DNA from 2 places in the Brucella oryzae genome. Region 1 is predicted to be linked to the other one. Evidence: predicted binding sites of a transcription regulator. Region 1 holds the regulator's gene; the other holds the start of a gene.

Region 1 (4,214 bases):
ATGAGACGAACCAGCGGCAGTGCGATGACCGGTGCGGTAATGACCAGATCCTGCCCCTCGCGCAATTGCAGACCAACGCGAACGGCGACTTCCGCAAGACGTTCGAGTTTCACCGGATCGATAACTGGGTTCAGCTGTTCATGAGCCATAGGTGGAAGACCTCTTTGCATATGGAATCACCGGCAGTTTATCAGACGGCATAATTTCACCACCTTTTTTCCTGTCTTTGCGTTATAGTAAATCCGCGGTCAGTTGCAGAAGAAAGCAGATAGTAATGGATAAGAAAGTACTTATCTTACTGGGCATTACCGGCCTTCTGGCAGGCTGCGTGACCATGACGCCCGAACAACGCCGAGCTGCCGACGAACAGACCTGCCGCAGCTATGGATTCAAGGCCAGGACCGACGCCTTTGCCAATTGCCTCATGCGGCTGGACCTTGATCGCAGAGCTGACCGGCGCGCCTGGCAGAGCCAGGCCGATTTCTACGACACACCGATGGTGATCTATCGACCAATCTACCGGCCCTGAAACCCAGCCGGAAAACCGGTGAGCAGCCATGAAATCAAAAACGCCGATCTGAATGAAGCAGACCGGCGTTTTGAATATCCAATTTATAGACAGGTTTCTTATAGCGGCGCTTCCGGTCGGTCCTGGGACAGAAGGAGCGCGCCGATGGCGTCAACCTGCTTTTGGCTTGCTGCGGCATAGCCGAGCGACGTCGCCTGCGGCGCAGTTGTATCGAACTGCGCCTGGTAAGAGGCCATTTGCACAGGCTGCTCCTGCTGAGTCGCGGCAATGCCGCGATGACGCGCCAGACGGTCGCCACGAGCCTGCGGACCAGTACCGACATTCTGTTCTACGTTTTGAGCCTTGACGGCTTCCGCGAGTGCCACCTGAACGGTTGGCTCCGTTCCCGGAACCGGGCCTATCTGCGGCAGTGTCACATCATAGGATGCGTCCTGCGGAACGGAAGGCGATTGCGGCGAATAGGCGAGAGCAAGATTGTATGGTTCCTGCGGGACTGGATTCTGTAGCGAGCCGTCGCGATTGCGCTTTTCGTAGAAGGAGTTACCCCCGGCAACGAGCACATAATGCATGTTGTTATAGGGGAATTTCAGGCCCGCCGTGTGGAAGAACATGGCGTTCTTGAGCTTTGGATGACGCTTGCCCTTTAGAACCGCGTCAGCAGCAGCCTGAACATCGGGCAACGCTTTGGAATTCATCTTGCGGGTGAGGACACCGGGCGCGAACTGGTTCTTCTGACCGACAACACCGCAAATAGTATCCGGATAACGACCGGAAGCGAGTCGATTCATCACAACTGTGCCAACAGCCAGAAGACCATCGGAGCTTGAACGGTTGGATTCGAAGAACATCGCACGTTCAAGACAATTCTTGTCCCGTGCGGTGTAAGTATAGGTTTTTACGCCATTGACGGACTTGACGTGGCTTGTCGCCGTCTTTTCCGTATTGGCTTTTCCCGAGGTTCCGGTCGTCGTACAACCGGTCACCACGAAAGGCGCAACCATCAGCCCGATAAGAGCGGGCAATTTCCACTTCGCGGCGCGCGTCAATGGCTCAGTCTCATGTTAGGACCCTTAACTGATCCAGTCATCCATTCAGGCGAACACATCTGGAACGATGTGCGCGAACGTCTAACTGCGGTGCAAGTCAAAGAGGACGAAGATCAAAAATCATACGCCCTACTGTCGCTCAATCGAATTCAAGGTTTTGGAATTTTTAGGCCAAAAAAAGGCGGAAGGTCAAATTCCTACGATGCTGGAGACAGCTAAATTGCCCGAAAGCAATTCCGAATCGAGAGTGCGAATTTCCCTACAAGCCCTTTAAATATATTAACAATTTCTTAACAAGAGCTGGAAATTCAGATAAGATGTTGATTTAATGAGATTCAAAGTCACGCAATACACGCCATATCCCTGCCTTAATTCAATTTTTCTTGTACGTTTTTTGCATACACATTCACGGTGTTTCAAATTTTCTGCAGAATTTCTGTTTCAAAGCAGGTTCCGTTGTTCTTCGTCAACTTTGACAACATGCCTGTAACATCGCGTGAGATTGGGCTTTCGACATCTATTTTGACCATTCCGATGCGAATCGGGAGACCCGATCCGCACTTCACGAGAGCTTGACCTTAAGCAAAAACGACCCGCCACGGAAACCGTAGCGGGTCGGACAAATTTAGTTTTAGAAGTCGCAGATAACAGCTCTGCTCAGCCGAAAGAATAGCCAGCGCCACGGACAGTGCGGATCGGATCGAGCGCCCGACCGACATTGATCGCCTTGCGCAACCGTCCGACATGGACGTCCACCGTACGATCATCCACATAGATGTCCGGCCCCCAAACTCCATCCAGAAGCTGACTGCGCGAAAAAACGCGACCGGGCGACATCATGAAATATTCGAGCAGGCGGAATTCCGTCGGTCCAAGGCGAACTTCCTTTTCCTTGCGGTAGACACGATGCTGCTGGCGGTCCAGAACAAGATCTCCCACTTTCAGCACGTGCGAAAGAATGCTCGGATTGGACCGGCGCAGCATGGCTTTAACGCGCGCCAGCAGTTCCGGCGTCGAAAATGGCTTCACGACATAATCGTCCGCACCGACACTGAGGCCGCGGACACGTTCGCTTTCCTCCCCGCGAGCCGTCAGCATGATGATGGGCAGCCGCTCCGTTTCTGGCCATTGGCGCAGACGACGGCAAAGCTCGATGCCCGATACGCCCGGCAGCATCCAATCCAGAATAAGCAGGTCCGGCACGTTCTCGCGCAAGGCGATTTCGGCCTCGTCGCCGCGCAGCATCGTATCGACCTGATAGCCCTCTGCCTCAAGATTGTAGCGAAGCAGCACGCTCAGCGCCTCTTCGTCTTCTACCACAGCGATTTTGGGTGCCTGTGACATCCAGTATTTTCCTATCCAAATTCGGCGGGCGGTGGATAAAATCCCCCCAATCGACCGCGTGCCGCCGCGCTATTCATACATTCTCATCCACCGAACCGAAGTCCGGTCGACAACAGTTCAGGGTTTACGCGCCTCATCCACGACAATACCGTGGCTCAGGTCTTCCTTGGGTCGTTCGGCCGGCATTTGCAGGCCTGTCACGATGTAATATACGGTCTCCGCGATGTTGGTCGCGTGATCGCCGATGCGCTCGATGTTCTTTGCGCAGAATAGAAGATGCGTGCAGGCAGAAATGTTGCGCGGATCTTCCATCATGTAAGTAAGCAGTTCACGGAACAGCGACGTGTACATCGCGTCGATCTCGTCATCGCGGTCGCGGACGACATTAATCTGCTGCACCGAGCGCGACGCATAGGCGTCGAGGACGTCCTTGAGCTGGGTCAGTGCCAGCTCGGCCAGCGTTTCGAGCCCGCGATAAAGCTTTACCGGCTGACGCGATTCCGAAACGGCGGCAACGCGCTTGGCAATGTTCTTGCCCAGATCGCCCACGCGCTCCAGATCGGCTGAGATACGGATCGAGCCGATAATTTCGCGCAAGTCCACCGCCATGGGCTGACGCTTGGCAATGATCATCACGGCTTTGTCGTCGATCTCGCGCTCACTGGCGTCGAGGATGAGATCGTCGGAGATGACACGCTGTGCAAGCGCATTGTCCGCATTGACGATAGCTGCGACCGACTGCTCGACCATACGTTCCGCATGTCCGCCCATTTCGGCGATCTTATGGGTGAGAAACTTCAATTCCTCATCGTAGGAGCGAACGGTATGCTGAGACGGCATAGTAGACCTCGTAATATAAATTGCGGGGAAGCCGCACTGTCTATCTGTTGAGCGCAGTTCCGGATCAGCCGAAGCGTCCGGTGATGTAATCCTGCGTGCGCTTTTCGGTCGGCGCGGTGAACATGGTTTCCGTGTCACCCACTTCGACCAGATTGCCGAGGTGGAACATGGCAGTGCGCTGCGAAACGCGCGCGGCCTGCTGCATGGAGTGGGTGACTATCACGATCGTATAGTTCTGGCGCAGTTCGTCGATCAGCTCTTCCACCTTTGCGGTTGCAATCGGGTCGAGCGCCGAGCACGGTTCATCCATGAGGATCACTTCCGGGCTGACCGCAATCGCACGTGCAATGCAAAGGCGCTGCTGCTGACCACCGGAAAGACCGGTGCCCGCATCGTGCAGACGGTCCTTCACCTCTTCGAACAGGCTGGCCTTCTGGAGGCTCGTCACAACGATT
Region 2 (4,214 bases), on a different contig from region 1:
GAACGCTTTGCAGCATTTTTGCTGCGCGTCCCGGCCCGGAATTGACCGCAAAGTCGAATACGGCGTAGTCAATGCCGGAAGGCAGGTTGTCTCCGTCGATCTTGTTCCAAAATTGTGTTTGGTAGATTTGAGTGGCGGTTGCCTGCGTCATTTCTTTTACATCTTCGGGCGATACTTGGCGGCTCTCCCAAGCAGACAGGGTTGCGATGGTGATACCCATATTGGTCGCACCGCCGGGATCGTCAGGATTGTCTACATATCCGCCTTCTTCACTAAAGATATAAGGAATGACTTTCTGAAAATTCCGTTTCATTTAATTGCCTCTAATTTAGTATTTGAAAATGAAGAGCAGTAATTTGTGGAATAGAATATAATCTTTTTAAGTGCGGGAATAGTGCCAGAACGACTTGTCGACATGTTCAATCGGGATTGGTTCACAAGCATTATTTGATCACGATATGTCTTGCGTCCTGTGCATGGATGCGGCTTCATGAGCATCTCATCGCTGCATCATTGACAGGCGGGCAAAAGTGAATTCGGAAATCTTTGGATATGCACCGGACGGGCAGGCGGTTCACCGGCTCACAATCTCCAACGGCCCGCTGACGGCCAGGATCATAAATTGGGGCGCGGCCATTCAGGATCTGCGCATGGAGGGCCATGCGGCACCATTGGTGATCGGCTATCGCGACTTTGCCGATTATCCGGCTCATTCACCGCATCTGGGCGCAATTGCAGGTCGCTCGGCCAATCGTATTCGCAATGCCCGGTTTGATCTGGATGGGACGACTTACGAGGTGGAGCCGAATTTTCAGGGGATTCATAACCTGCATGGCGGCAGCAAGGGGCTTGGCAATCGCGTCTGGAAGATAACCGGGACGGGTCCGGACTTCGTGACGCTTGCGACGGTGGCGCCTGACGGCGAGATGGGCTTCCCCGGCAATCTGAATGTGAGCTGTACCTATATGCTCAATGGGGATGGAACGCTGATTATTCGTCTGGAAGCAGTGACCGACAAGCCGACCGTCTGCAATCTGCTGCACCATAGCTACTTCAATCTTGATGATGGCGGCGAGGGGGATATCCTCGATCATCAGCTGAAAATCGAAGCTGACGCTTATATGCCTGTCGATGATGCTCTCATTCCGGACGGACGCGTTCTGCCGGTCAAGGGAACGCCATACGATTTCAGGGAGTTCCGTCCGATTCGTTTTGAGGAAAATGGCGGTCAGGTTCAATATGATAGCAATTTCTGCATGACTGCAGCGCGGGGACCATTACGCCCATGTGCATCGGTCAAGGGCGCGCGTTCCGGTATTCGTCTCGATATTTCGACGACAGAGCCAGGCGTCCAGTTCTATGCAGGCAACACCATGGCCAATGACTGCATCGGCCTGATGGGCAAGCCCTACGGAAAACACGCAGGCTTCTGTCTCGAGCCGCAGATATGGCCGGGATCGCTGGAATATCCGTATTTCCCGCAGGCAATATTGCGGCCGGGCGAGGTTTACGCCCAGACGAGCCATTTCAGTTTTACGCGTGAGGAACGCTAGTCGGTAAAGGCGGCGCGTGCGGTTTCCATCGGAGCCAGCGCGCCGCGTATCTCAACGACACGTGCCGCAACCAGGTGGGCTTTCCGTGCCGCGTCCACTGGCGCGAGCCCGTTCAATCGTGCGGCAAGATAGGCGCCGTTGAAGCTATCGCCGGCGCCAGTGGTGTCCACGGCTTGCGCAGCGACAGATGGAACCAGCACTTTTTCTTCGCCAGAGACGACAAGAGCCGGTTCCGTACCGTCCTTGACGACGATTTCTTTCACGCCAAGAGCGGCGAGGCGATCTGCGCAGGCTTCTGCATCCTTGTCGCCAAAGAGCGCCTGTTCATCCGGGAAAGTGGGCAATGCAATATCCGCGATACGCATTGCTTCGCTGATGATCTCCTGCGCAACTTTCCGGTCGGGCCAAAGCTGATGACGGAAATTCGGATCGAATGCGATTCGCGAACCAGCGGCGCGGCACTCCCGCAAGACATTGAAAAACGTGTCGCGATGCTCCGGCAGGATGATGGCGAGTGAAATACCCGAAAAATAGATGATGTCGCGGCCGGTCAGGCTTTTTTCCAGGGCTTCACGGTCACTGGCCAGGCGTCTTGCGGCGGCATCGCTGCGCCAATAGGTGAACGAGCGCTCGGCGCCGTTGAGCGTGATCGCGTAAAGACCGGGATGAAGCCCGTCGATAACCGGGCTATGGGCGATTCCGATACCGTTCGATGTCAGAAATACACGCTGCTTCTGGGAGAAGCTGTCTTCACCAAAGGCCGTTATATATTCGACGGGATAGGATTTGTCCGTCAGCGCCCGCATGTACCACGCAGTGTTCAGCGTATCGCCCGCAAAACCCATGCGCCATTGATCGCCTTCATTGCCAGAAAGCTCGATCATGCATTCGCCGATAGACGCAAATCCGCCCATGTCAGTCTCCTCACTTCCAATGGCGCTAACGCCTATACTAATTTTCGCTCGTGTAAATTGGTTTGTCGGCATTTCGTCAGCACTGTCATGTCAGCTTTATCGACTTGCCACATTCATTGTGTAAGCATCCGCCGACCGCATCGACCTCAAAATCAGGATAGCTTTTCAGAAGCACGATGCATTACTGGATATTCGGGAGTTCCGCTGACGTCGTGTAGCGAGCCTCGCTTAAGGATTTGACATGCGTTATGCGATTTATTTCACGCCGCCATCCAATGATGCGCTTTTGAAGGTTGCCGCAAATTGGCTCGGGCGCAATGCCTTCAGTGGCGAACCGGTCAAGATGCCTGCGATTCGCTCGCTTGCGACCGCTGAAATCGCCCAACTGACCGAAGAGCCACGGCGTTATGGCTTTCATGCGACGATGAAGGCTCCCTTCCGTCTGAATGAAGAGCACACCGAAAGTGATCTGCTTGCCGCATTGATGCATTTCGCATCGTCGGCATCGCCGGTCGTTATTCCGCGTCTGAAACTGCACGCAATTGGCCCGTTCTTCGCGCTTGTGCCGGAAGAGCCGGTTGCCGAGCTGAACCAGCTTGCCAATGATGTTGTCGTTGCCTTCGACCGGTTTCGCGCACCTCTGAACGAGGCTGAAATTGCAAAGCGGCGTCCGGAGCGTCTCAGCGAAACACAGCGGCATAATATCGAGCGCTGGGGCTATCCTTATGTTTTCGAGGAGTTCCGCTTTCATATGACGCTGACCGGCCCGGTGGAGGAGAAAGACCGCGCTCGCGTGGAGCGGACGCTGGACGAATTCTTCACGCCGCTGCTGGACGATGCCGTTGAGGTTGCGAATCTCGCTCTGTTCGTGGAACCTGAGAAAGGGGCTCCTTTCGAGATTCATTCGCTGCATCCTCTGACCGGTGGCAAGATAGCGTCTGCTCGGGCCTCACGAGCGGTTGGGAGGCCGTAATCAATGGGAAATGAAACGGTTCTGCGCAATGCCCGCGTCGTGCTCTCCGATGATGTCGTTCTCGGTTCCCTGAAACTCGTGGACGGTAAGATCGCTGATATCGCGACCGGCGCATCCAGTATCGGCGAGGATATGGAAGGTGACTTCCTCACGCCGGGGCTGGTCGAACTGCACACGGATCATCTCGAAGGGCACTATGCGCCGCGCCCGAAGGTCCGCTGGAACCCGATTGCTGCCGTGCAGGCGCATGATGCGCAGATTGCTGCTTCTGGGATCACAACTGTTTTCGATGCATTGCGCATTGGCTTCGATGACGACGCCGAGACAGGTATAGACGATATGCGCAAGCTTTCGTCGGCAATTGCCGAGGGCCGCAATGCGGGCCGTCTGCGCGCCGACCATTTCCTGCATTTGCGCTGCGAGGTTTCAGCACCTGACTGCCTTCCAGCCTTCGAACAATTCGGCAATCAGCCGCTGGTCAGGCTGGTATCCCTGATGGATCACGCGCCGGGGCAGCGTCAGTTCACGGATATCGAAAGCTACAAGACCTATTTCCTTCGCAAGCTGAAATTCTCGGAAGAGGAGTTCCGCCTCTATTGCGAGCGGCGTATCGGGCAGTCCCAGCAATATTCCGCGCCGACACGCAAGGCGATTGCCGAATTGTGCCACCAACGCGGCGTTGTTCTGGCGAGCCACGATGACGCAACGGTGGACCATGTGGCGGAAGCGCAGGCGCAGGGAATAAGGGTTGCGGAATTTCCCACCACACATACG

What was found. Region 1 encodes PhoB, which activates phosphate uptake and scavenging genes when phosphate is short. Its sites were predicted from a motif close to TGTCATNNANCTGTCAT; they were not measured.
Positions count from the first base shown of each region.
Region 2: a site for PhoB is predicted at 2,551-2,567, ahead of JNC70_RS09090 (DUF1045 domain-containing protein). Genes of this name have one in related genera too.

Region 1 is NZ_JBHEEO010000004.1:23,923-28,136, forward strand. Features, by position in the region: gene JNC70_RS04975 (aminopeptidase) at 1-149, opposite strand, end outside; gene JNC70_RS04980 (hypothetical protein) at 275-529, shown strand; gene JNC70_RS04985 (cell wall hydrolase) at 628-1,575, opposite strand; gene phoB (phosphate regulon transcriptional regulator PhoB) at 2,233-2,919, opposite strand; gene phoU (phosphate signaling complex protein PhoU) at 3,037-3,759, opposite strand; gene pstB (phosphate ABC transporter ATP-binding protein PstB) at 3,824-4,214, opposite strand, start outside.
Region 2 is NZ_JBHEEO010000007.1:26,501-30,714, reverse strand. Features, by position in the region: gene JNC70_RS09105 (glycoside hydrolase family 108 protein) at 1-313, opposite strand, end outside; gene JNC70_RS09100 (aldose epimerase family protein) at 531-1,553, shown strand; gene JNC70_RS09095 (sugar kinase) at 1,550-2,467, opposite strand; gene JNC70_RS09090 (DUF1045 domain-containing protein) at 2,709-3,440, shown strand; gene JNC70_RS09085 (alpha-D-ribose 1-methylphosphonate 5-triphosphate diphosphatase) at 3,444-4,214, shown strand, end outside.